DNA from 2 places in the Agrococcus sp. UYP10 genome. Region 1 is predicted to be linked to the other one. Evidence: predicted binding sites of a transcription regulator. Region 1 holds the regulator's gene; the other holds the start of a gene.

Evidence for each region. Region 1 encodes HrcA, which represses chaperone genes, less so after heat shock. Its sites were predicted from a motif close to TTNGCACTCGNNNNNNNCGAGTGCNAA; they were not measured.
Region 2: a site for HrcA is predicted at 5,221-5,247, ahead of groES (co-chaperone GroES). Genes of this name have one in related genera too.

What each region holds. Positions count from the first base shown of each region.
Region 1 covers NZ_JBEPPG010000001.1:2,226,565-2,237,107, reverse strand. Annotated here, with positions in the region: gene ABIB37_RS11010 (DnaJ C-terminal domain-containing protein) at 1-533, opposite strand, end outside; gene hrcA (heat-inducible transcriptional repressor HrcA) at 534-1,547, opposite strand; gene ABIB37_RS11000 (DUF4870 domain-containing protein) at 1,729-2,598, shown strand; gene hemW (radical SAM family heme chaperone HemW) at 2,608-3,813, opposite strand; gene ABIB37_RS10990 (DUF1990 domain-containing protein) at 3,816-4,451, opposite strand; gene lepA (translation elongation factor 4) at 4,483-6,333, opposite strand; gene rpsT (30S ribosomal protein S20) at 6,586-6,846, shown strand; gene ABIB37_RS10975 (cyclase family protein) at 7,507-8,163, opposite strand; gene ABIB37_RS10970 (purine-cytosine permease family protein) at 8,153-9,532, opposite strand; gene ABIB37_RS10965 (nuclear transport factor 2 family protein) at 9,587-9,991, opposite strand; gene speB (agmatinase) at 10,009-10,543, opposite strand, start outside.
Region 2 covers NZ_JBEPPG010000001.1:539,173-549,715, forward strand. Annotated here, with positions in the region: gene ABIB37_RS02605 (ABC transporter ATP-binding protein) at 1-139, shown strand, start outside; gene ABIB37_RS02610 (ABC transporter ATP-binding protein) at 136-936, shown strand; gene ABIB37_RS02615 (ABC transporter substrate-binding protein) at 1,175-2,461, opposite strand; gene ABIB37_RS02620 (AI-2E family transporter) at 2,705-3,847, shown strand; gene rarD (EamA family transporter RarD) at 3,869-4,783, opposite strand; gene groES (co-chaperone GroES) at 4,851-5,147, opposite strand; gene ABIB37_RS02635 (class I SAM-dependent methyltransferase) at 5,310-6,476, shown strand; gene ABIB37_RS02640 (hypothetical protein) at 6,555-7,349, opposite strand; gene ABIB37_RS02645 (DUF4190 domain-containing protein) at 7,482-7,856, opposite strand; gene tsaD (tRNA (adenosine(37)-N6)-threonylcarbamoyltransferase complex transferase subunit TsaD) at 7,951-9,000, opposite strand; gene rimI (ribosomal protein S18-alanine N-acetyltransferase) at 8,994-9,464, opposite strand; gene tsaB (tRNA (adenosine(37)-N6)-threonylcarbamoyltransferase complex dimerization subunit type 1 TsaB) at 9,461-10,027, opposite strand; gene tsaE (tRNA (adenosine(37)-N6)-threonylcarbamoyltransferase complex ATPase subunit type 1 TsaE) at 10,024-10,543, opposite strand, start outside.

The sequences.
Region 1 (10,543 bases):
CCCTGGCAGACGGCGCACGGCTGGCTCGTCACGACGTTGCCGAGCAGCGAGCGCACCTGCCGCTGCACGTGGCCGGAGCCGCCGCACATCGTGCAGCGCTCGGGGCTCGTGCCCGGCGCCGTGCACGCCCCGCCGCACGTCTCGCACAGCACGGCCGTCTGCACGCGCAGCTCGCGGTGCACGCCGAAGACGACGTCGGCGAGGTCGAGGTCGACGCGCAGCAGGCTGTCCTGCCCCGGCTGCCGCCTCGACCGCGGCCCCTGCGAGCGGCCGCCGCCGCCGAAGAACTGCTCGAAGATGTCGCCGAAACCGAAGGCTCCGGCACCCGCCGAGGGTCCGCGGTCGTACTCCGCGCGCGACTGGGCGTCGCCGAGCACGTCGTACGCGTGCGTGACGGTCTTGAACCGCTCCGCCGCGTCGGCGCTCGGGTTCACGTCCGGGTGCAGCTCGCGAGCCAGTCGGCGGTACGCCTTCTTGATCTCGTCCTGGCCGGCGTCGCGCGCGACGCCGAGGGTCTCGTAGTGGTCAGTCACTCAGTCCTCGCTCAGCAGCCGCGTCAGGTAGCGCGCAACTGCGCGCACCGCGGCCATGTTCCCTGCGTAGTCCATCCGGGTCGGGCCAAGTACGCCGACATGCCCCTCGAGCCTCGAGTCGCTGTAGGTCGACGCCACGACGGCCGCCTCGCCGAGCGGGCCCGAGAGCTCGCGCCCGATGCGGGTCGCGACCTCGCCCTCCGCGCCCATCTCGTCGAAGAGGCGCAGCAGGGTGACCTGCTCCTCGATCGCGTCGAGCACCGGGGTCACCCGGCCGTGGAAGTCGCGCTCCTCGCGCACGAGGTGCGAGGCGCCCGCCATCACGATGCGGTCGCCGCCGGCGGCCTGCAGCATCTCGGTCAGCGCGGTCGCGACCGCCGAGGTCGCCGCGTACAGCGACGGCGGGGCGGATGCGGCTGCCGACGACAGCCGCTGGACGGCCTCGGCCGGCGGCAGCTCCGCGGTGGTCTCGGTGAAGGCGCGGCCGAGCGCGGTGGCCTGCTCGGGCTCGATGCGCTGCTGCGCGTCGAGCACTCGCTGCTCGACGCGGCCGGAGTCGAGGATGAGCACCGCGAGCAGCCGCGTCTCGGCGACCGCGACGAGCTCGACGCGGCGCACCCCCGCGGGGCGGCGCATCGGCACCTGGACGAGCGCGACCTGGTTCGTGAGGCTCGAGAGCAGTCGGGCGGTGCGCGCGAGCACGTCGTCGCGGTCGACGGCCTCGTCGAGGAAGCGCGTGATGGCCACGCGCTGCGCGGCCGTGAGCGGCTGCATGCGCTGCAGCCGATCGACGAACACCCGGTAGCCCTTGTCCGTGGGCACGCGTCCGGAGGACGTGTGCGGTGCGACGATGAGCTCCTCCTCCTCGAGGAGCGCCATGTCGTTGCGGATGGTGGCGGCGGAGACGCCGAACGCGTGGCGCTCGACGATCGACTTGGAGCCCACGGGCTCGCGCATGGCCACGTAGTCCTGCACGATCGCCCGCAGCACATCGAGGCCGCGATCCGAGACCATCCGCGCTCCTCTCGTCCGGTAGGGACGCATCCGCTGTGGACGCACCCCTTGGCACTCCCGTCGTCTGACTGCCAATCCTATCGCGAGCGGCGAAAAGTCTTGGATGCCATGCACAGCCGATCAGGCGCACAATGGGCCCGCGACGCCCCGCGCGCCGCGAGGCCGACACGAAAGGCATGCCATGACCGATCCCAACGCTCCCCGCGGGGAGCAGCCCGTTCCCCCGGAGCACCCGGAGGGCTTCGACGTCACCGATGAGCAGCACGCCGCCCCGAGCGCTCCTGCGGCGCCCGCGCCCGGCGTGGGCCAGCCCGCGCAGTCCTTCTCCTCCCCCGGCGACGTGCCCGGGCAGCCGGCGTTCGGCGGCGCCGCGCAGGCCGGCCAGGAGTGGCAGCAGGGCCAGCACTCGTCCGGCGGCGCATCGGCCGCGCCCCGCCCCGGCGAGCAGCCCTTCGGCGGCGCCGCGTCGAGCGCCCCGCAGTACGGCCAGGGCCAGTACGGACAGGGGCAGGACGGGCAGGGCCAGTACGGCCAGGCGCAGCCGGGTCAGCCGGGTCAGCCTCCCTACGGCCAGCCGCAGTACGGCCAGCCGCAGTCGGGCCAGCAGTACGGCGGCCCGCAGCAGTACGGCCAGCAGCCGCAGTACGGCGCTCCCGGGCAGCCGCAGTACGCGGCGGCCGCGCCCATGTCGCCCGTCGACGAGAAGAACGCCGGCATGTGGGGTCACCTCTCCGGCCTGTCGACGATCGTCACCGGTGGCTACGGCGGCTGGGTCGGGCCGCTCATCGTCTACATGATCTACAAGGACCGCAGCGCATTCGCGAGGCAGGAGTCGAAGGAGGCGCTGAACTTCGGCATCCTCATGACGATCGTCACCGTCGGACTGCTCGTCGTCGGCACCATCCTGAGCTTCGTCGGGATCGGCTTCATCCTGCTCATCCTCTGGTGGGTGCCGGGCCTGCTCCAGGTGATCTTCTCGATCGTCGGTGCCATGCGCGTGAACAGCGGCGGCTCGTACCGCTACCCGTTCAACTGGCGGCTCGTGAAGTAGGCCGCAGCCTCAGGGCAGCAGCCGCCGCACCACCGCGTCGGCCAGGAGCCGCCCTCGCAGCGTCGGGACCACCCGGCCGGCGAGGGCGGCTCCTCCGTCGATGAGCTCGTCGGCGATGAGGCCGGCGACCTCGCGGCGCCCCTCTGGCTCGAGCAGCGTGATCGGCAGCCCGTCGACGATGCGCGACTCGAGCAGCACGCGCTCGACGCGACGCGTCTCGTCGTCGAGCACCTCCCGCGCGAGCGCGGGCGAGGCGCCGGCGAGCAGCCGGTCGCGGTAGGCGGCCGGATGCTTCACGTTCCACCAGCGCACGCCGCCGACGTGGCTGTGCGCGCCGGGCCCGAAGCCCCACCAGTCCTGGCCGCGCCAGTAGGCGAGGTTGTGGCGGGCGACGCGGTCGCCGCGCGCCCAGTTGGAGACCTCGTACCAGTCGAACCCGGCGGCGCCGAGCGTCGCATCCGCCGCCTCGTACATGGCGGCCTGCAGGTCGTCGTCCGGCGCGACCAGCTCGCCCTTGCGGATGCGCCGGGCGAGCGCGGTGCCGTCCTCGACGATGAGCGCGTAGGCCGAGATGTGGTCCGGCTCCATCGCGACGGCGGCGTCGAGCGACCGCTGCCAGTCGTCGAGCGACTCCCCCGGCGCCCCGTAGATGAGGTCGACGGAGACCTCGAGGCCGGCGTCGCGCGCCCAGCCGACGACGAGCGGCACGCGCTCGGGGTCGTGCGTGCGGTCGAGGGCCGCGAGCACGTGCGGCACGGCCGACTGCATCCCGAACGAGACGCGCGTGACGCCGCCCGCGCGCAGCTGCGCGAGCCCGGCGGCGTCGATCGAGTCGGGGTTCGCCTCGACCGAGACCTCCGCATCCGGGGCGAGCCCGAAGGCATCCCGCACGCCCGCCAGCATCGTGAGCAGGTCGCCCGCCGGCAGCAGCGTGGGCGTGCCGCCGCCGAAGAAGACCGTCTGCGCAGGTCGCAGCGGGCCGAGCTCGGCGAGCAAGGCCGCGGCGAGCGCGATCTCGGCGGCGACGTCGTCGGGGTAGCCGGCGCGCGTCGCACCGCGCAGCTCGTCGGCCGTGTAGGTGTTGAAGTCGCAGTAGCCGCACCGCACCGAGCAGAACGGCACGTGCAGGTAGACGCCGAACGGGCCGTCGACAGCGGTGCCCGCCGGCAGCCGGCCGTCCGTCGGCGCGGCCTCGCCCTCCGGCAGCCGCCCCATCGTCAGCGGACGTCGATCGAGCGCAGCACGTCCATGAACCGGTCGTGGTAGCGGCGCCGGAGCGCGCGCGCGAACGGCGTGCCGAGCCGCGCCCACCAGACGTCCTGCCGGACGATGGCCCGGAAGTGCAGGAAGACGGTCTCGTCCTCGGCGATCTCGACGGTGAAGCGCTCCTCGCCGGCGAGCGGGTGGCCCTCGAGCGAGCCGACGATGACGACGTGCGTGCTCGGCTCCTCCTCGACCGCGATCACGCGCATCGGGGCGTGGATCTGCATGCCGGCGACGCGGATGCGCTGGTCGACGGAGTCGCCCGGCTGCAGGAACGGCTCGCCGTCGGGACCGAAGTCCTGCTGCAGCTCGATGCTCGCCGCGCGCGTCGCCTCGGTGCCCTCGAAGCCCACCGGGCGGTAGACGGTGCCCTCCTCGGTGCCGACGACGTCGACCTCGATGCCCGAGAGCCGCTGGATCTTCCAGGTGCGGAGCGCCGCGACGGCCGCGTCGTAGCGCGGCCGGCCGTGCCCGATGCGGGCGCGCTTCTGCACGACCTCGAAGCCCTTCGGCGGGAACCGGTGGAAGTCGAAGTGCGCGGTGGCGCCCACGGCGCCGTAGTTCGTCGAGCGCTCGCCGATCGGCTTCACAGTGCTGTCCTCCTCGCGTGGGCTGCCGCCGTCACTTGGCGTCCTTCTTCGTCTCGCCGGTCGAGAGCGCGGCGATGAACGCCTCCTGGGGGACCTCGACGCGACCGACCATCTTCATGCGCTTCTTGCCCTCCTTCTGCTTCTCGAGCAGCTTGCGCTTGCGGGTGATGTCGCCGCCGTAGCACTTCGCGAGCACGTCCTTGCGGATGGCCCGGATCGTCTCGCGCGCGATGATCCGCGCGCCGATCGCTGCCTGGATCGGCACCTCGAACTGCTGGCGCGGGATGAGCTCGCGCAACTTGCCGGCCATGAGCACGCCGTAGGCGTAGGCCTTGTCGCGGTGCACGATCGCGCTGAACGCGTCGACCTGCTCGCCCTGCAGGAGGATGTCGACCTTGACGAGGTCGCCCTCCTCCTCGCCGTCGACCTCGTAGTCGAGCGAGGCGTAGCCCTGCGTGCGCGACTTCAGCTGGTCGAAGAAGTCGAAGACGATCTCGCCGAGCGGGATCCGGTAGCGCAGCTCGACGCGGTCCTCGGAGAGGTACTCCATGCCGCCGAGCGTGCCGCGGCGCGTCTGGCAGAGCTCCATGATCGCGCCGACGTAGTCCTTGGGGGCGAGGATCGTCGCGCGCACCATCGGCTCGACGACCGACAGGATCTTGCCCTCGGGGAACTCGCTCGGGTTCGTGACGACGTGCGTCTGCCGGTCCTCGGTCTGCACCTGGTACGGCACGCTCGGCGCGGTGGCGATGAGGTCGAGGCCGAACTCGCGCTCCAGCCGCTCCGAGATGATCTCGAGGTGCAGCAGGCCGAGGAAGCCGCAGCGGAAGCCGAAGCCGAGCGCGACCGAGGTCTCGGGCTCGTAGACGAGCGCGGCATCCGAGAGCTTGAGCTTGTCGAGCGACTCGCGCAGCACCGGGTAGTCGCTGCCGTCGATCGGGTAGAGCCCCGAGAAGACCATCGGCTTCGGGTCGGCGTAGCCCTTGAGCGGCGTGGTGGCGGGCGACTTCACGGTCGTGACGGTGTCGCCGACCTTCGACAGGCGCACATCCTTGACGCCCGTGATGAGGTAGCCGACCTCGCCGACGCCGAGGCCCTTCGAGGGCAGCGGCTCCGGGCTCGAGACGCCCACCTCGAGGGCCTCGTGCTTCGAGCCGGTCGACATCATCACGACCTGCTCGCGCGGGCGCAGCGTGCCGTCGACCATCCGGACGTAGGTGACGACGCCGCGGTAGGCGTCGTAGACGGAGTCGAAGATCATGGCGCGGGCAGGGCCGTCGACGTCGCCCGTCGGGGCGGGGACGGCGCGCACGACGCGGTCGAGCAGGGCGTCGACGCCCATGCCGGTCTTGCCGCTCACGCGCAGCACGTCGTCGGGGTCGCCGCCGATGAGGCGCGCGATCTCGGCGGCGTACTTCTCGGGGTCGGCGGCCGGCAGGTCGATCTTGTTGAGCACCGGGATGATCTCGAGGTCGTTGTCCATCGCCAGGTACAGGTTGGCGAGGGTCTGCGCCTCGATGCCCTGCGCAGCGTCGACGAGCAGGATCGCGCCCTCGCACGCGGCGAGCGAGCGGGAGACCTCGTACGTGAAGTCGACGTGGCCCGGGGTGTCGATCATGTTGAGGGCGAACGTCTCGCCGTCGAGCTCCCACGGCATCCGCACGGCCTGCGACTTGATCGTGATGCCGCGCTCGCGCTCGATGTCCATGCGGTCGAGGTACTGCGCGCGCATCGACCGGTCGTCGACGACGCCGGTGAGCTGCAGCATGCGGTCCGCGAGGGTCGACTTGCCGTGGTCGATATGGGCGATGATGCAGAAGTTGCGGATCTTCGCCGGATCGGTGGAGGCTGGCTCGAGTGCCTTGGTCGCTCGGGGGCTCACGGGTCCTTCTCGTCGGCTGGGGATCGCCGCGCCGCTGCGGTCGCGGTGACGCGGTGCAGGGGTGCGGTGCGGAAGGGTCCATTCTCCCACAGCGGAGGGGCGGGGCCGCGTTGCGCCCGGCCACCGCGCGCTGGTAGAGTCATTCGCTGGCTTCCCCTTCTTCTGCGCGCCCGTCGCGCGAGGGCGGGTCGCGGCGGCTCAGGCGAGCAGAAGCCGCCGCCAACCACTCTTCGAATCAGAACAGGACACCACGTGGCGAACATCAAGTCGCAGATCAAGCGCATCCTCACCAACGAGAAGGCGACGCTCCGCAACCGCGCCGTCAAGAGCGAGCTCAAGACCGCCGTGCGCGAGGCCCGCAAGGCCATCGCCGCCGGCGACAAGGCCGTCGCGCAGGAGAAGGTCGCGATCGCCGGCCGCAAGCTCGACAAGGCCGTGTCGAAGGGTGTCATCCACCGCAACCAGGCTGCGAACCGCAAGTCGTCGATCACGAAGGCTGCCGCGTCGCTCTGAGCTGACCGCTGCACGAAGGGGACCCCCGAGGGGGTCCCCTTCGTCGTTGCTGGGCGCGGGCGGGTGGAGCCTCCTGCACCCGAGTGGTCACCCCCGCGCCTGAGTTGTCATTTCCGCGCGCGAGCGGTCACTCCCTCACCTGAGCGGTCATTCCCGCGCGCGAGCGGTCACTCCCGTGCGCGAGCGGTCGCTCCCGCGCCTGAGCGGTCACTCCCGCGCGCGAGCGGTCACTCCCGCGCGCGAGCGGTCACTCCCGCGCGCGAGCGGTCGCTCCCGCGCCTGAGCGGTCACTCCCGCAGCTCAGCGGTCACTCCCGCAGCTGAGCGGTCGCTCCGCGCGCGAGAGGTCACCGGCGCCGATGAGCGGCGCATCAGGGACGGCATTGTCCGGCGACCGCGCAGACGTTTCCACCTCCCGGATGTGACGCACGCACCGCCCACGCAACTCACCCTGCAGACTCGCGGTTCACGTGCCGGAGTGACCACTGACTTCCCGCAGTGACCGCTCACCTCGCAGAGTGACCGCTCACCTGCCGCGGTGACCACTCACCCACCGCGGTGACCACTCACCCACCGCAGTGACCACTCACCCACCGCAGCGACCACTCACGCGCCGGAGTGACCACTCACGTGCCGGAGTGACCACTCAGCCGCACGGCGATCAGTCGAGGAAGGCGACCGCGCGCACGGGAGCGCCGTCGCCCGCGAGGCGCAGCGGGAAGAAGCCGACGCGCACGCGGTCGGGCACGGCATCCAGGTTGGTCACGTTCTCGACGATGAGCCGGCCGCTCCCGAGCACCGCCTCGTGCACCGGGAACGCCGCTCCCCCGCCTGCCGTCGGGTCCGGGCTCAGCGTGTCGACGCCGAGCACGCGCATGCCGCGCCGCAGCAGCTCCTCGGCCGCGCCTGCGGCGAGCGCCGGATGCCGCGTGCGCCGCTCGTCGTCGAACCAGCGCGCCCAGCCGGTGTCGATGAGCACGATCGACGGCAGCCGCTCCGGCAGCGGTCCGCGCGCCTCGAGCCGGTCCCAGCCGTAGACCTCGCCGTCGGCGAGCCCCGGCACCCGCAGCACGATCGCGTCGCCGACGAGCTCGTCGAGCCCGACGTCGGCCATCGTGCGGCCGCCCACGACCGTGTGCGACGGCGCGTCGACGTGCGTGCCGGTGTGGGAACCCATCCGGATGCCCGCCACGTCGACCCCGTCGGCGTCGACGGTGAGCGCCGGCCCGATCGACACCTCGGGGTCGCCGGGATAGACCGGCATGCCGTCGCGGACGCGGTGGCTCAGGTCGACGAGCCGCGGGGCGTCAGCGTGCATCCGACGACGCATCCGCCAGGTGCCGGGCGGGCGCCGGCGCGACCTTGCCGCGGAACGGCAGCGAGAGCGCGAGGTAGATGACGAACGTCGCGATGAACGCCGGCACGGTCGCGCCGATCGGCAGCGGCCAGACGTACGCCCAGACGTAGGCGAGCGTCGCGCCGATCGCCCAGGCGACGACCGCGACCCAGTTGACGCCCGCCCAGTACCAGTAGCGGCCACCCGTCGGCCGCAGGATGTCGGCGTCGTAGGAGCGGCGCTTGAGCAGGTAGTAGTCGACGATCATGATCGCGAAGACCGGCGCGAAGAGGGCGCTGATCGTGACGAGGAAGGTCGTGAACTGCGCGAGCAGGCCGAAGAACGTCGAGCCGATGATCGAGATGGCGCCGAGCACGAGCGCGGTGGCGAGGAACGGCACCTTCCGACCGGGCAGCGCGTTGATGACCGACGTCACCATGCCGTAGACGACCATCGTGTTCGTCGCCATCACCGAGAGGAAGATCGCGACCGCGAACAGCACGCCGAAGGCGTCGATGATCGTGACCGGGTCGAACGCGACGACCTCGCCGCCGCTGAGGGCGACGTAGCCGATCGCCGTCGCGCCGAGCGCCATCGAGACGATGGTCGAGAGCGTGTAGCCGATGCCCGAGCCGATGACGCCGGCGCGAGTCGTCCGCGCGAAGCGGTTGAAGTCGGCCGAGAGCACGGTCCAGGAGATGGCGGTCGCGAGCACGACGTCGAAGACCAGCCCCGGGGTGTAGAACGCCTCCGGGTTGCCGGGGATCGCGGCGAAGTCGGCGGGCGCGAAGGTCGTGAACGACGCGATGAAGACGTACGCGGCGATCGCCAGGATGACCGCGGCGAACCACGGCTCGACGCGCGCGACCCCCGCGTGGCCGAAGATCGCGAGCACGACGACGATCGTCTGGCAGAGCACGGCGAAGATCACCGGGTTCGAGAAGCCCGTGACCGACGCCACGATGAAGTCGAGCGAGATGCCGGCGAGCATCGCTTGCACCCAGCTCCAGCCCATGAGGATGATCACGTTCGCGGCGAGCGGCAGCAGGCTGCCGCGGGTCCCGAACGGGCCCCGCGTGAGCGCCATGGTCGGCAGGCCGGTGCGGGTGCCGATCGCGCCGATGAGCACGAGCACCGCAGCGCCGACGACCGTGCCGCCGACGATGAGCCCGAGCACGAGGCCGTAGGGCACGTCGGGCACGAAGAGCGTGCCGGTGAGCAGCGTCGTGACGACGAGGTTCGCGGCGAGCCAGATCATGAGCATCCGGCCGGACGAGTACGTGCCGCGCACGGGGCCGGCGTCGTCGGAGCTCGCCTCCAGTCGGCGTTCGAGGCGTGAGTAGAGCGACATGGGACTCCTTCGGCGGATGTCGTCAGGTGCGCGGCGTGCGCGGGTCGTGCAGGGTCAGGCGGGGGTGGGCTCGGTGAGCGGCGACAGGTGCTCGTGCACGGCGACCAGGCGGTCGCCGTCGAGCGCGAAGACGATCGACTCGCGCTCGCGGTAGGCAGAGGGCCCGTCGGTGGTCTCGACGGCGGTGTCGACCGTGTGGGTGAAGACGGCGCCGCCGGGCCAGACCTGCACGAGGCGGTCGGTCGACGCGCAGGAGGCCACGCGCCAGCCGCTGTCGACCCATCCGCCCCACAGCCGCTCGTATGCGGCGCGGTCGTAAAGCCGCGCGGGCTCGGTGTGGAAGATGAACGTCGCGTCGGGCGAGAAGCCCGCGAAGTAGCGCTCGCCGTCGGTCGCCGCGAAGGCGTCGATGATGGCGTCGGCCGCGGCCTCGACCGCTGCTCGATCGGGCGTGCGCACGCCATGCTCCTCGGTCGTCATGCTCGGGCATCCCTCGGTGCCATCGCGCTCAGCAGCTCGTAGACGACGTGGCTCGCGGCGATCGCCGTGACCTGCGCGTGGTCGTACGCGGGGGCGACCTCGACGACGTCGGCGCCGACGATCCGCAGGTCGGAGAGCGCGCGCAGGATGCGCAGCAGCTCACGGCTCGTGAGCCCGCCAGCCTCGGGCGTGCCGGTGCCAGGGGCGTGCGCGGGGTCGAGCACGTCGATGTCGATCGAGATGTAGAGCGGTGCGGTGCCGACGCGCGCGCGGATGCGGTCGATGGCCGTGGCCACGCCGTGCTCCTCGACGAACTCGCTCGTGACGACCGCGAAGCCGAGCCGCTCGTCGTCCTCGAGGTCGCCCTTGTCGTAGAGGGGCCCGCGGGTGCCGACGTGCATGCTCGCGGTGAGGTCGATGAGGCCCTCCTCCGACGCGCGGCGGAACGGCGTGCCGTGCGTGATGGGCGCGCCGAAGTAGGTGTCCCAGGTGTCGAGGTGCGCGTCGAAGTGGAGCACCGCGACGGGGCCG
Region 2 (10,543 bases), 1.7 Mb from region 1:
CACCCTGACGAACCAGCAGGTGGCGCAGATCCATGAGGCCGCCGAGGAGGAGGTGCCCGTCGACCCCGACGCGCCCTCGACGTCGGCGGATGCGTCGCGCGACGCCACGACGGACGCGGACCAGGAGGGCCAGCGATGACCACGACCGGAGCCAGCTCGGCGACCACCCCGGTGCTCGAGACGAAGGAGCTCGTCGCGGGCTACCTGCCGGGCGTCAACATCCTCAACGGCTGCTCGATCGTCGCGAACCAGGGCGACCTGATCGGCATCATCGGCCCGAACGGCGCCGGCAAGTCGACGCTGCTGAAGGCGGTCTTCGGCCAGGTGAACGTCCGCGAGGGCAGCGTGCTGCTCAACGGCGACGACATCACCGGGCTCAAGGCCGACAAGCTCGTCGGCAAGGGCGTCGGGATGGTGCCGCAGAACAACAACGTGTTCCCCTCGCTCACGATCGAGGAGAACCTCGAGATGGGCCTGTTCCAGCAGCCGAAGCTCTTCAAGGAGCGCTTCGAGTTCGTCGGCGGGCTCTTCCCGGAGCTCGTGAAGCGGCGCCGCCAGCGCGCCGGCAGCCTCTCCGGCGGTGAGCGCCAGATGGTCGCCATGGGCCGCGCGCTCATGATGGACCCCGCGGTGCTGCTGCTCGACGAGCCGAGCGCCGGCCTCAGCCCAGTGCGACAGGACGAGACGTTCCTGCGCGTGGCGGAGATCAACAGCCACGGCGTCACCATCGTGATGGTCGAGCAGAACGCGCGGCGCTGCCTGCAGATCGCCCACCGCGCCTATGTGCTCGACCACGGCAAGGACGCCTACACGGGCACCGGCCGCGAGATGCTGAACGACCCCAAGGTCATCCAGCTCTACCTCGGCACGCTCGCGACCGACGTCGAGGAGAAGGCGCGCACCGAGGCCCACCCGACGGTCGATCCCGCCGCCTGACGCGACCGCGTCGAGAGGGGCTCCGCTGCGGCGGGGCCCCTCTCTCGTGCCTCCAGCGGGGGCGCGCGGGCAGCCGCGTGCCGCTCCCCCACGCCCTGCACCCCGACGCCACCTGCGGCCCGTGCGAGCGAGCGTAGCCCCGGGCCCGCACGGGCGGCCGTGCGCTGCTCCAGCGCACGCGAAGAGGGCCCCGCCGGAGCGGGGCCCTCTCGTGCTGTCTCGTGTCAGCGCTGCCGGATCACTCGTTGAGCGAGCCGAACTCCGACGACACGAAGGTGTACTGGTTGTTGGCACCGTACTGGTAGATGCCGATGTACGCCTCGGTGGGGTCGCCGTTCTCGTCGAACTCGATCGGGCCGGAGGGGCCGTCGTAGTCGATGTCCTCGCCGTCAGCGATGAGCTGCAGGCACTCGGCCACCTCGGTGCACGCCGTGCCCTCGGTCGAGACGGCCTGCAGGTTGTCGCGGATGGTGATGGGGTCGGCGCTGCCACCCGTCGCCGCGGCGAGCGCCGCCAGGATGACGGCGTCGTACGACTCGGGACCGTAGGAGAAGTCCTGCAGCTCAGGGTCCTGCTCGAGCAGGCGGTCGCGGAACGTGTCGTCGGCCGGGTTGCCGGGCAGCGTGCCCTTCGCACCGTCGAGCGTGCCCTCGGGGAAGTTGTAGCTGTTCGACAGGTTGCCGTCGACGAAGTACATGCCCGAGGCCGGGAAGCCCTGCGTCACCAGCTCGGGGACGATCTGCGCCGTCTCCGCGAACGCGAGGATGCCGATCGCGTCGGGCTGGCCCGCCATGATCTCGGCGACCTGCGACGTGAAGTTCGTGTCACCCGGGTTGTAGAGGACGCTGCCGGTGACCGTGCCGCCGGCGGCCTCGACCGCGAGTCGAGCGTTCTCCTCGAGGCCCGTGCCGTACGGGTCGTTGATCGTGATGAAGGCCACGTTCGCGGCGCCGTCCGACGTCATGAGGTTGCCGAGCACGCGACCCTGGAGCACGTCCGACGGGGCGGTGCGCCAGTAGAAGCCGTCGTCCTCGTAGTCGGAGAAGTCGGGCGACGTGTTGGCCGGCGAGATCTGCACGACCTGCGCGTCGATCAGCTGGTCGACGAACGTGAACGACACACCCGACGAGGCGGCGCCGATGACGACGTCCGCACCGGCCGAGACGAGCTCGCCCGCAGAGGCGGTGGCGATGTCGGTCGTGGTGTCGCCGGAGTCGCGGTGCTGCACGTCGACGTCGAACTCGAAGCCCGCGGCCTCGAGGTCGGCGGCCGCCAGGTCGACGCCCGCGAACTCGGGCGGGCCGAGGTATGCGAGGTTGCCCGTCTGGGGCAGGATCGTGCCGACGACGAACGAGGTGTCGACCTCGCCGCCCTCGGTGGGGCCGGTCGAGCCGCCTGCCGAGCCGGACGGGGTGGGCGAGCCACCACCGGCACAGGCTGCGAGCAGCAGGACGCCGGCGGTTGCGGCGCCGAGGGCCGCGGCACGACGGGGGTGCTGCCCCTTGGTGCGGAGGAAGGACTGCATTGTGCTCCTAAATTCCTACTGGAGGACGCGCGCTGGTACGCGTGTTGGCACAACAGTAGGCGAGCCCCCGACCGAAAACGGCCGTTCCGCGTTACGTCCTGGTAACGGTCTTGGCGCGAACGACGTGACCTTCCGGAGTCCTGCGGCATTCCTGAGCCCTGCTCACAAGGGGCGGGAGTAGGCGCGCTCGCCCTTATGCCCAGGCGGTCCGCGCTACCGTTGCCGCCACTGCGAGAGGGAGCCATGGGACTGTTCGGCGACAAGCGATCCAGCGGCGATGTCCGCGTGCCCGTGCCGGTGCCGGTCGCGGCGCCGACGGTGTGGGGCGACAGCTTCGGCCGCTTCGCGACCCGCGCGCTGCAGGGCATCATCCTGGTGGTCGCCATCGCGGGCATCGTCTTCGTGATGACGCAGCTGACGCTCGTGACGATCCCCGTGACCATCGCGCTCATCCTGGCATCGGCCTTCGCGCCGGTGATGCGCTGGATGCGTCGCCGCGGCGTGCCGAGCTGGCTCGCGACCACGATCTCGCTCGTCGCGATCGTCGCCGTGCTGAGCGGCGTCGGCTGGCTGATCGTGAACGCCGTGCGCTCGCAGTCTGCCGAGCTCGTGGAGCGCGCGTCCGGCGGCATCGACCGGGTGCTGGAGTGGGTCTCGACCCTGCCGTTCGCGCCCACCCCCGAGCAGATCCAGCAGGCGCGCGAGGCCGTCGTGGGCTTCCTCACGAGCGCCCAGTTCGGCTCCGGCGCCGCCGCCGGCGCCGCCGCCGCCGCGAACTTCCTCACCGGCTTCGCGCTCATGGTGGTCGTGCTCTTCTTCTTCCTCAAGGACGGTCCGCGCATCTGGGAGTTCCTGCTGCGCCCCTTCGAGGGCGAGCGGTACGCGCGCGGCAAGCGCATCGGCGCCAAGACGGTCGAGACGCTCGGCGGCTACGTGCGCGGCACCGCGGTCGTCGCGGCCGTGGACGCCATCGGGATCGGCGTCGTGCTCGCCATCGCGCAGGTGCCGCTCGCGCTGCCGCTCGCGGTGCTCGTCTTCCTGCTCGCCTTCGTGCCGCTCGTGGGCGCGACCATCGCGGGCGCGCTCGCCACGCTCGTCGCGCTCGTCGCCAACGGCCCGGTCGTCGCGCTCGTCGTGCTCGGCGCGGTCGTGGTCGTCAACCAGCTCGAGGGCAACTTCCTGCAGCCCGTCGTCATGGGCAGGTCGCTGCGGCTGCACGCGCTCGTGATCCTCATCGCGCTCACGATCGGCACCGTGCTCGGCGGCATCGTCGGCGCGGTGCTGTCGGTGCCGATCGCGGCCGTCGCGTGGGGCATCGTGCAGGTCTGGGACGGCGACGACCGGCCGGCGCGCATGTTCCGCCAGAAGCGGCCAGAGGTCGCCTAGCCCGAGCGGCGCCCTCTCGCGTCAGGCTGCGCGCGGCCTCGCGCGGTGCCCCCGGATGTGTCGGCCGAGCAGGTCCGTCGACACCAGCACGAGCGACGCCCAGACGAGCGCGAAGCCGATCCAGCGCTCGAGCGGCATCGGCTCGAGCATGACGAACGCGCCGAACAGGAACGAGATGATCGGCGCGAGGTACTGGGTGAACGCGAGCGCCGTGAGGGAGATGCGACGGGCGGCCGACGCGAAGGCGAGCAGCGGGATGGCCGTGACGAGGCCCAGCAGGGCGGTGCCCCAGATGCCGGCGGCGCCGTTGGCGCCGACCGTCAGCCCGTGCCCGGCGATCGCGACGCCCATCATGACGAGCGACGCGGGGAGCGCCGCGACCGTCTCGATCGTGAAGCCCGAGAGCGCATCCACCGAGCCGCCGACGCGCTTCTTGATGAGGCCGTAGATGCCGAACGACACCGCGACGGTGAGCCCGATCCATGGCACCTCGCCGTAGCCGATCACCATCACGAGCACGCCGAGCGCCCCGAGGCCGACGGCGACCCACTGCACCGGTCGCAGCCGCTCGCCGAGGAAGAGCACGGCCAGCACGACGCTCACGAGCGGGTTGAGGAAGTAGCCGAGGCTCGTCTCGAGCACGCGGTCGGAGAGCACGCCGAGGAAGAAGGCGGTCCAGTTGACGAGCACCGCGAAGCCCGCGAGCACGAGCGACCCGGTGTCGCGGCGGCTGCGCAGCACGGCGGCGAGGCGGCCCCAGCCGCGCGTCGCCGCGACGAGCGCGAAGGCCACCACGACCGAGGCGATCACGCGCCAGCCGATGAGCTCGAAGCCGTCGATGCCGCGGGTCAGCTGCAGGTAGATCGGGACGACGCCCCAGAACGTGTACGCGAAGATCGCGTACCAGAGCCCGGTGGTCGTGCGCGGCTCGCTCATCGCTCCTCCTGGAACGGCGAAGGCGGCGCCCCCACGAGGGGGCGCCGCCGACGGGATCGTCGCTGGGTCAGCGCTCGACGATGGCGAGCACGTCGCGAGCCGAAAGCACGAGGTACTCGTCGGCGCCGAACTTCACCTCGGTGCCGCCGTACTTGGAGTACAGCACCTTGTCGCCGACGGCGACGTCGATCGGAACGCGGTTGCCGTTGTCGTCGATGCGACCGGGACCCACTGCCACGACCTCGCCCTCCTGGGGCTTCTCCTTGGCGGTGTCAGGGATGACGAGACCGCTCGCGGTCGTCGTCTCTGCCTCGACCTGCTTGATGACGATGCGGTCCTCGAGCGGCTTGATGGAAACCGACACGGTTGCCTCTTTCTTGTCAGACTCTGGGGCGCGTCCGGACGGGCCGGACGCCAGAGCAAGCCTAGGCGGTCGGCTGGCACTCGGTCAACATGAGTGCCAGCGATCCGGCGGCCGAGCGCCCTCGCGGGCGGCGCGGCGCCGCGCCGGTGCTTGGATGGAGCGATGGACGCCGAGGAGCTGCGACTGCTGCTGTCGAAGGACGGCCTCGCGCTGCTCGAGCGCACGGAGGCACAGCTCGACGACCGCTCGGACGTCGTCCGCGAGGTGTCGCGGCTGCGCGCCGACGGCCACGCGCCGGCGCTCGTCGCCGCGGTGCTGTCGCAGGCGCGGCTGCGTCGCCGGGCGCGGGCGAAGTTCGGCGAGTTCGCCGCCGGGATGCTCTTCACGGAGGCCGGGCTCGAGCAGGCGACGCGGCTCCGCGTCGCCGCGCACCACGCCGGCAGGATGCGCCGCGCGGGCATCGTCTCGGTCGCCGACCTCGGCTGCGGGATCGGCGCGGACGCGCTCGCCTTCGCGACGCTCGGCCTCGAGGTCACCGCCGTCGAGCGCGACGAGGCGACCGCCGCGATCGCCGCGTTCAACCTCGCCGCGTGGCACGCGACCGTGCTCCACGGCGACGCGCTCGAGACGCCGGTCGACGCCGAGGCGCTGTGGTTCGACCCCGCCCGTCGCGACGGCGCACGCCGGCTCAACGACCCCGCGGACTGGTCGCCGGCCCTCGACGCCGTCTTCGCCCGCGCCGCCGCGCAGCCGACCGGCGTCAAGCTCGCGCCCGGCATCGATCGCGCCCTGCTGCCGGCGGATGCCGAGCACCAGTGGGTCACGGACGGCCTGGAGACGGTCGAGGCGGTCGTGTGGACCGGGGCGCTCGCGCGCCCCGGCGTCGCCCGCAGCGCGCTCGTGCTGAGCGACGACGGCGCGGAGGAGCTGACCGGCGAGGCGAGCCATCCGGAGCCGGGCGAGCTCGGCGAGTGGCTCTACGAACCCGCCGGCGCGGTGATCCGCGCGGAGCTGATCGGCGCGCTCGCCGACCGCCTCGGCGCCACCGGGGTGAGCGACGGCATCGCCTACCTCTCGGCCGACCGCCACGTCGAGACGCCGCTCGCACAGGCGTTCCGCGTGCGCGAGACGCTCCCCCTCGACGAGCGGCGCATCGCGCAGCGGCTGCGCGAGCTCGGCATCGGCGAGCTCGAGATCAAGAAGCGGGGCGCCGACGTCGACCCGGCCGCGCTGCGCAAGCGGCTCAAGCTCAAGGGCGACGGCCGCGCGACGCTCATCGCGACGCGCGTCGGCGGGCGGCACCGGGCGATCCTGGCCGATCGCCCATGACGCCCATCACACCCGTGACCCCCTGAGCACGACAGAGCCCGCGACCGTTCGGCCGCGGGCTCCGTCGTGCGTGGGCTGCTACATCTGCCCGATCGCGATGAGGTACGGGATCCAGCTCACGAGCAGGATCACGATCACGACGATCGAGATCACGGTCGCGACGACGCCCGCGAGCGCCGCGATGAGCGGCCACGGCTTCGCCTCGGGGTTCTTCTTCATGGCGACGAAGCCGAGGATCGCGCCGACGATGCCGCCGAGCAGGCCGATGCCGCTCATGAAGGCACCGATGAGGCTGAGGCCCGACACGATGAGCGCGGCGATCGTGATGCCCTTGAGCTTCTTCTGGCCCGGCTGGGCGAAGCCCTGCTGGCCGTAGCCGGCGGCGGGGTCGCTGTAGCCGGTCTGCTGCCCGTAGGCGGGCTGCTGGCCGTACGGCTGCTGGCTGTAGCCCTGCTCGGAGGGCGCCGACGGCTGGGCGTAGGACTGCCCGTAGGCGGGCTGCTGGCCGTAGCCCTGCTCGGCCGGCTGCTGGCCGTAGGACGGCTGCTGGCCGTAGCCCTGGTCGGGCGTCGAGGCCTGGCCGTAGGACGGCTGCTGGCCCTGCTGCTGGCCGTAGGCGGGAGCGCTCGAGCCGAAGCCCTGCGCGTCCTGCGACGGCGCCTGGCCGTACGACGGCGCCTGGCCGTAGCTCGGGGCCTGACCGTAGGACGGGGCCGACTGGCCGGCGTCGGGTGCCTGGCCGAACGACGGCGACGGCTGGGCCTGCTGGCCGAAGTCGGCGGCGGGCTGGGCGCTGTCGGCGGAGTCGCCGGCGGCACCCTCCTGGTCGGGTCGACGGAATCGGCCGTCGGCCGGTGGGAACTGGTCGCTCACGGGATCCTCCTTGCGATGCGCGACTGCGCGAGCACCACCGTACCCTGGTCAGGCGCGAGGAATCCTAGATTCCGCCCGGCGATCCGCGCCCCTCGAGGCGCGATCAGGACCGACCCGGCGGTCGGCGCCGCGTCAGAGGCCAGAGGTGGGCAGCTGCTCCACGATCGTGACGATCATCGCGATGCCCGCGACCGTCGCGGCGATGAGCCCCACGAGCGTGACGGCCCCGAGCACGATCGACCAGATCGCGAGCAGCCGGCCGTCGTCGCCCGTGCGCCGGATCTGCGCGAGCGCGATGGCGCCGAGCACGATCGCGGCGATGCTGCCGAGGCCGAGGAAGATCGTCGTCCCAGCCGCAGCGGCGATGATGGCGAGGACCGCGAGCAGGTTGGTCCTGGGTCCGGGATGCGTCGGCGCCGACCACGCCTGCTGCGGGACCGGGGGCCAGGCCGCGGGCTGCTGCGGCGGCGTGCCCCAGCCCTGCTGCTGCCATGCGGTCGCGCTCATGCTGTGCCCCCTCGACGGATCCCGGCTCCCGATCCTGCCAGGCCGGCCTGTGCATCCGCCGCACCCAGCGAGGCGCAGGACTCGCCGCGGGGCGTCAGCGCACCTGCACCGTGCTCGCCTCGAGCGTCGACTCGGCCGCGAAGCCCGCCGAGCTCGGGGCGTCCCCGCGCGCGACGAGCATCGCGCCCACCGCGGCGATCATGGCGCCGTTGTCGGTGCAGAGGTCGAGCGGCGGGATGCGCAGCGCGACGCCGGCCTGGGCGGCCCGCTCCGCGGCGACCTCGCGCAGCCGGCGGTTCGCGACGACGCCACCGCCCAGGAGCAGGCGCGGGATGCCGTGCTCGGCGCACGCGTCGAGCGCCTTCGAGACCAGCACGTCGACGACGGCCTCGCGGAAGCTCGCCGCGACGTCGGCGACCGGGAGCGGCTCGCCCGCTGCCTCGGCGCGCTCGACGTGCCGGGCGACGGCGGTCTTGAGCCCCGAGAACGAGAAGTCCCACCGGTGCCGGTCGCGGTCCTTTGGCGCGGTGAGCCCGCGCGGGAAGCGGATCGCCTCGGCGTCCCCGTCGACGGCGGCCCCGTCGATCGAGGGGCCGCCCGGGTAGGCGAGGCCGAGCAGCCGCGCGGTCTTGTCGAACGCCTCCCCCGCGGCGTCGTCGATCGTCTCCCCCAGCAGCTCGACGTCGCCGGCGAGGTCGCGCACGAGCAGCAGCGACGTGTGGCCGCCGGAGACGAGCAGGGCGATCGTCGGCAGCTCGAGCGGCTCGCCGGAGAGCACGTCGGCGGCGACGTGCCCGACGAGGTGGTTGACGCCGTACAGCGGCAGCTCGCGCGCCGTCGCGAGTCCCTTCGCGGCGCCGATCCCGACCATGAGCGCACCCGCGAGCCCGGGGCCCGCGGTCACCGCGACGGCGTCGATGTCGTCGAGCGTCATCGACGCGTCCGCGAGCGCCGCGCGGATGGTCGGCTCCATCGCCTCGAGGTGCGCGCGGGCGGCGATCTCGGGCACGACGCCGCCGAAGCGCGCGTGCAGGTCCATCGACGACGCGATGCGGTTCGCGAGCAGCTCGGTGCCGCGCACGATGCCGACACCGGTCTCGTCGCAGCTCGTCTCGATGCCGAGCACGACCGGCCCGCTCACGATCGCGTCCGCTTCATCACCACGGCATCCACGTCCTCCGGCTGGTAGTAGCGCGGTCGCACCCCGATCTCGACGAAGCCGGCGGAGGCGTAGAGGCCGCGGGCCACGTCGTTGTCGGCGCGCACCTCGAGGAACAGCTCGCGCACGCCGCGCCGCTCGGCCTCGACGAGCAGCTCGGTGAGCAGCGCCCGGCCGATGCCGCGGCCGCGCGCGTCGTCGGCGACCGCGATCGTCTGCACGTCGCCCTCGACGCCCACGGCGCGCAGGCCCGCGTAGCCGAGCGCGCGTCCCTCGTCGTCGACGGCGAGGATGTAGCGGCCCCACTCGCTCGCGATCTCGGCCTGCATCGTCGCGGGCTCCCAGGCGCTCGCCGGGAAGGCGGCGCGCTCGAGCGCCATGATCGCGTCGAGGTCGGCCTCGCCGGCGGTGCGGATCCGGACGCCGGCGACGGGCTGCGCGCCGCTCACTGGCTCACCCGCTTCGGACCGGCCGACGGCACCGCATCGGCGTCGCGGAGGTAGAGCGCCTCGGGCACCTCGAGGGCGCCGCGCGCCGCCGCCCGGGCGAGCATGGCGGCGTCGACGGCGTCGGCATCGATCCTCGGCACGAGCGCGTGCTCGCCGGCTGGCGCCGGCACGGCGTCGGCCGGCGCCAGGTGCGGGCCGTCAGCGACGAGCCCGTCGACGACCACGCTCCACGCGCGCTCGCGGCGCCGCACATCCGTCGTCACCTGCGCCGTGCCCTCGGTGATGCCCGCGTGGCTCGCGATGCCGCGGCATGGCACGCCGAGGCCGAGCGCGGCGGCGCGCGCCGCGGCGATGCCGACGCGGAGCCCCGTGAAGGCGCCCGGGCCCATGCCGGCGACGACGAGCGCGATGCGGTCGCGTCGGCCGTCGAGCGCGCGCTCGAGCATGCCGCCGAGGTGCTCGGCGTGCCGGCGCGTGTCGGCCGCCTGCTCGCGGAACACGACGTCGTCGCCGTCGACGACGGCCACCGACGTGCCGAGGGAGGTGTCGATCGCGAGGATCACGCTGCGCTCCCGTCTGCCGTCGAGGTGGCTCTGGTCGAGGTGGCTGCGGCCGGGGCGGCCGAGGCGGATGCTGCGCCGCGCGCGAGCGAGCGGATGCGGGCGGCATCCCAATCCTGCCCGTGCCCGCGCAGGCGCACGAATCGGGGCTCGTGGTCGTCGGCGTCGTCGCCGTCCGCGTCGTCGTCGGCGGCGCCGCGGGCGAGCTCGACGCGCAGCCACGAGTCGAGCGCGTGCTCGAGCGGCGCGCCCCACTCGGCCACGGTGATGGCGCCGTCGAGGTCGAGGTCGAGGTCGTCGAGCTGCGCCTCGTCGCCGGCGCCGCCCTCCTGCAGGCGATAGGCGTCGACGTGCTGCAGGTCGGGACCTGCGTCGGTGCGGTGGGTGCGTGCGATGACGAACGTGGGGCTCTGCACCGTGCCGTGGGCGCCGAGCGCGCGGCCGATGCCGCGCGTGAGCGTCGTCTTGCCCGCGCCGAGCGGCCCGATGAGCAGCACGGCGTCGCCGGCGCGCAGCGCG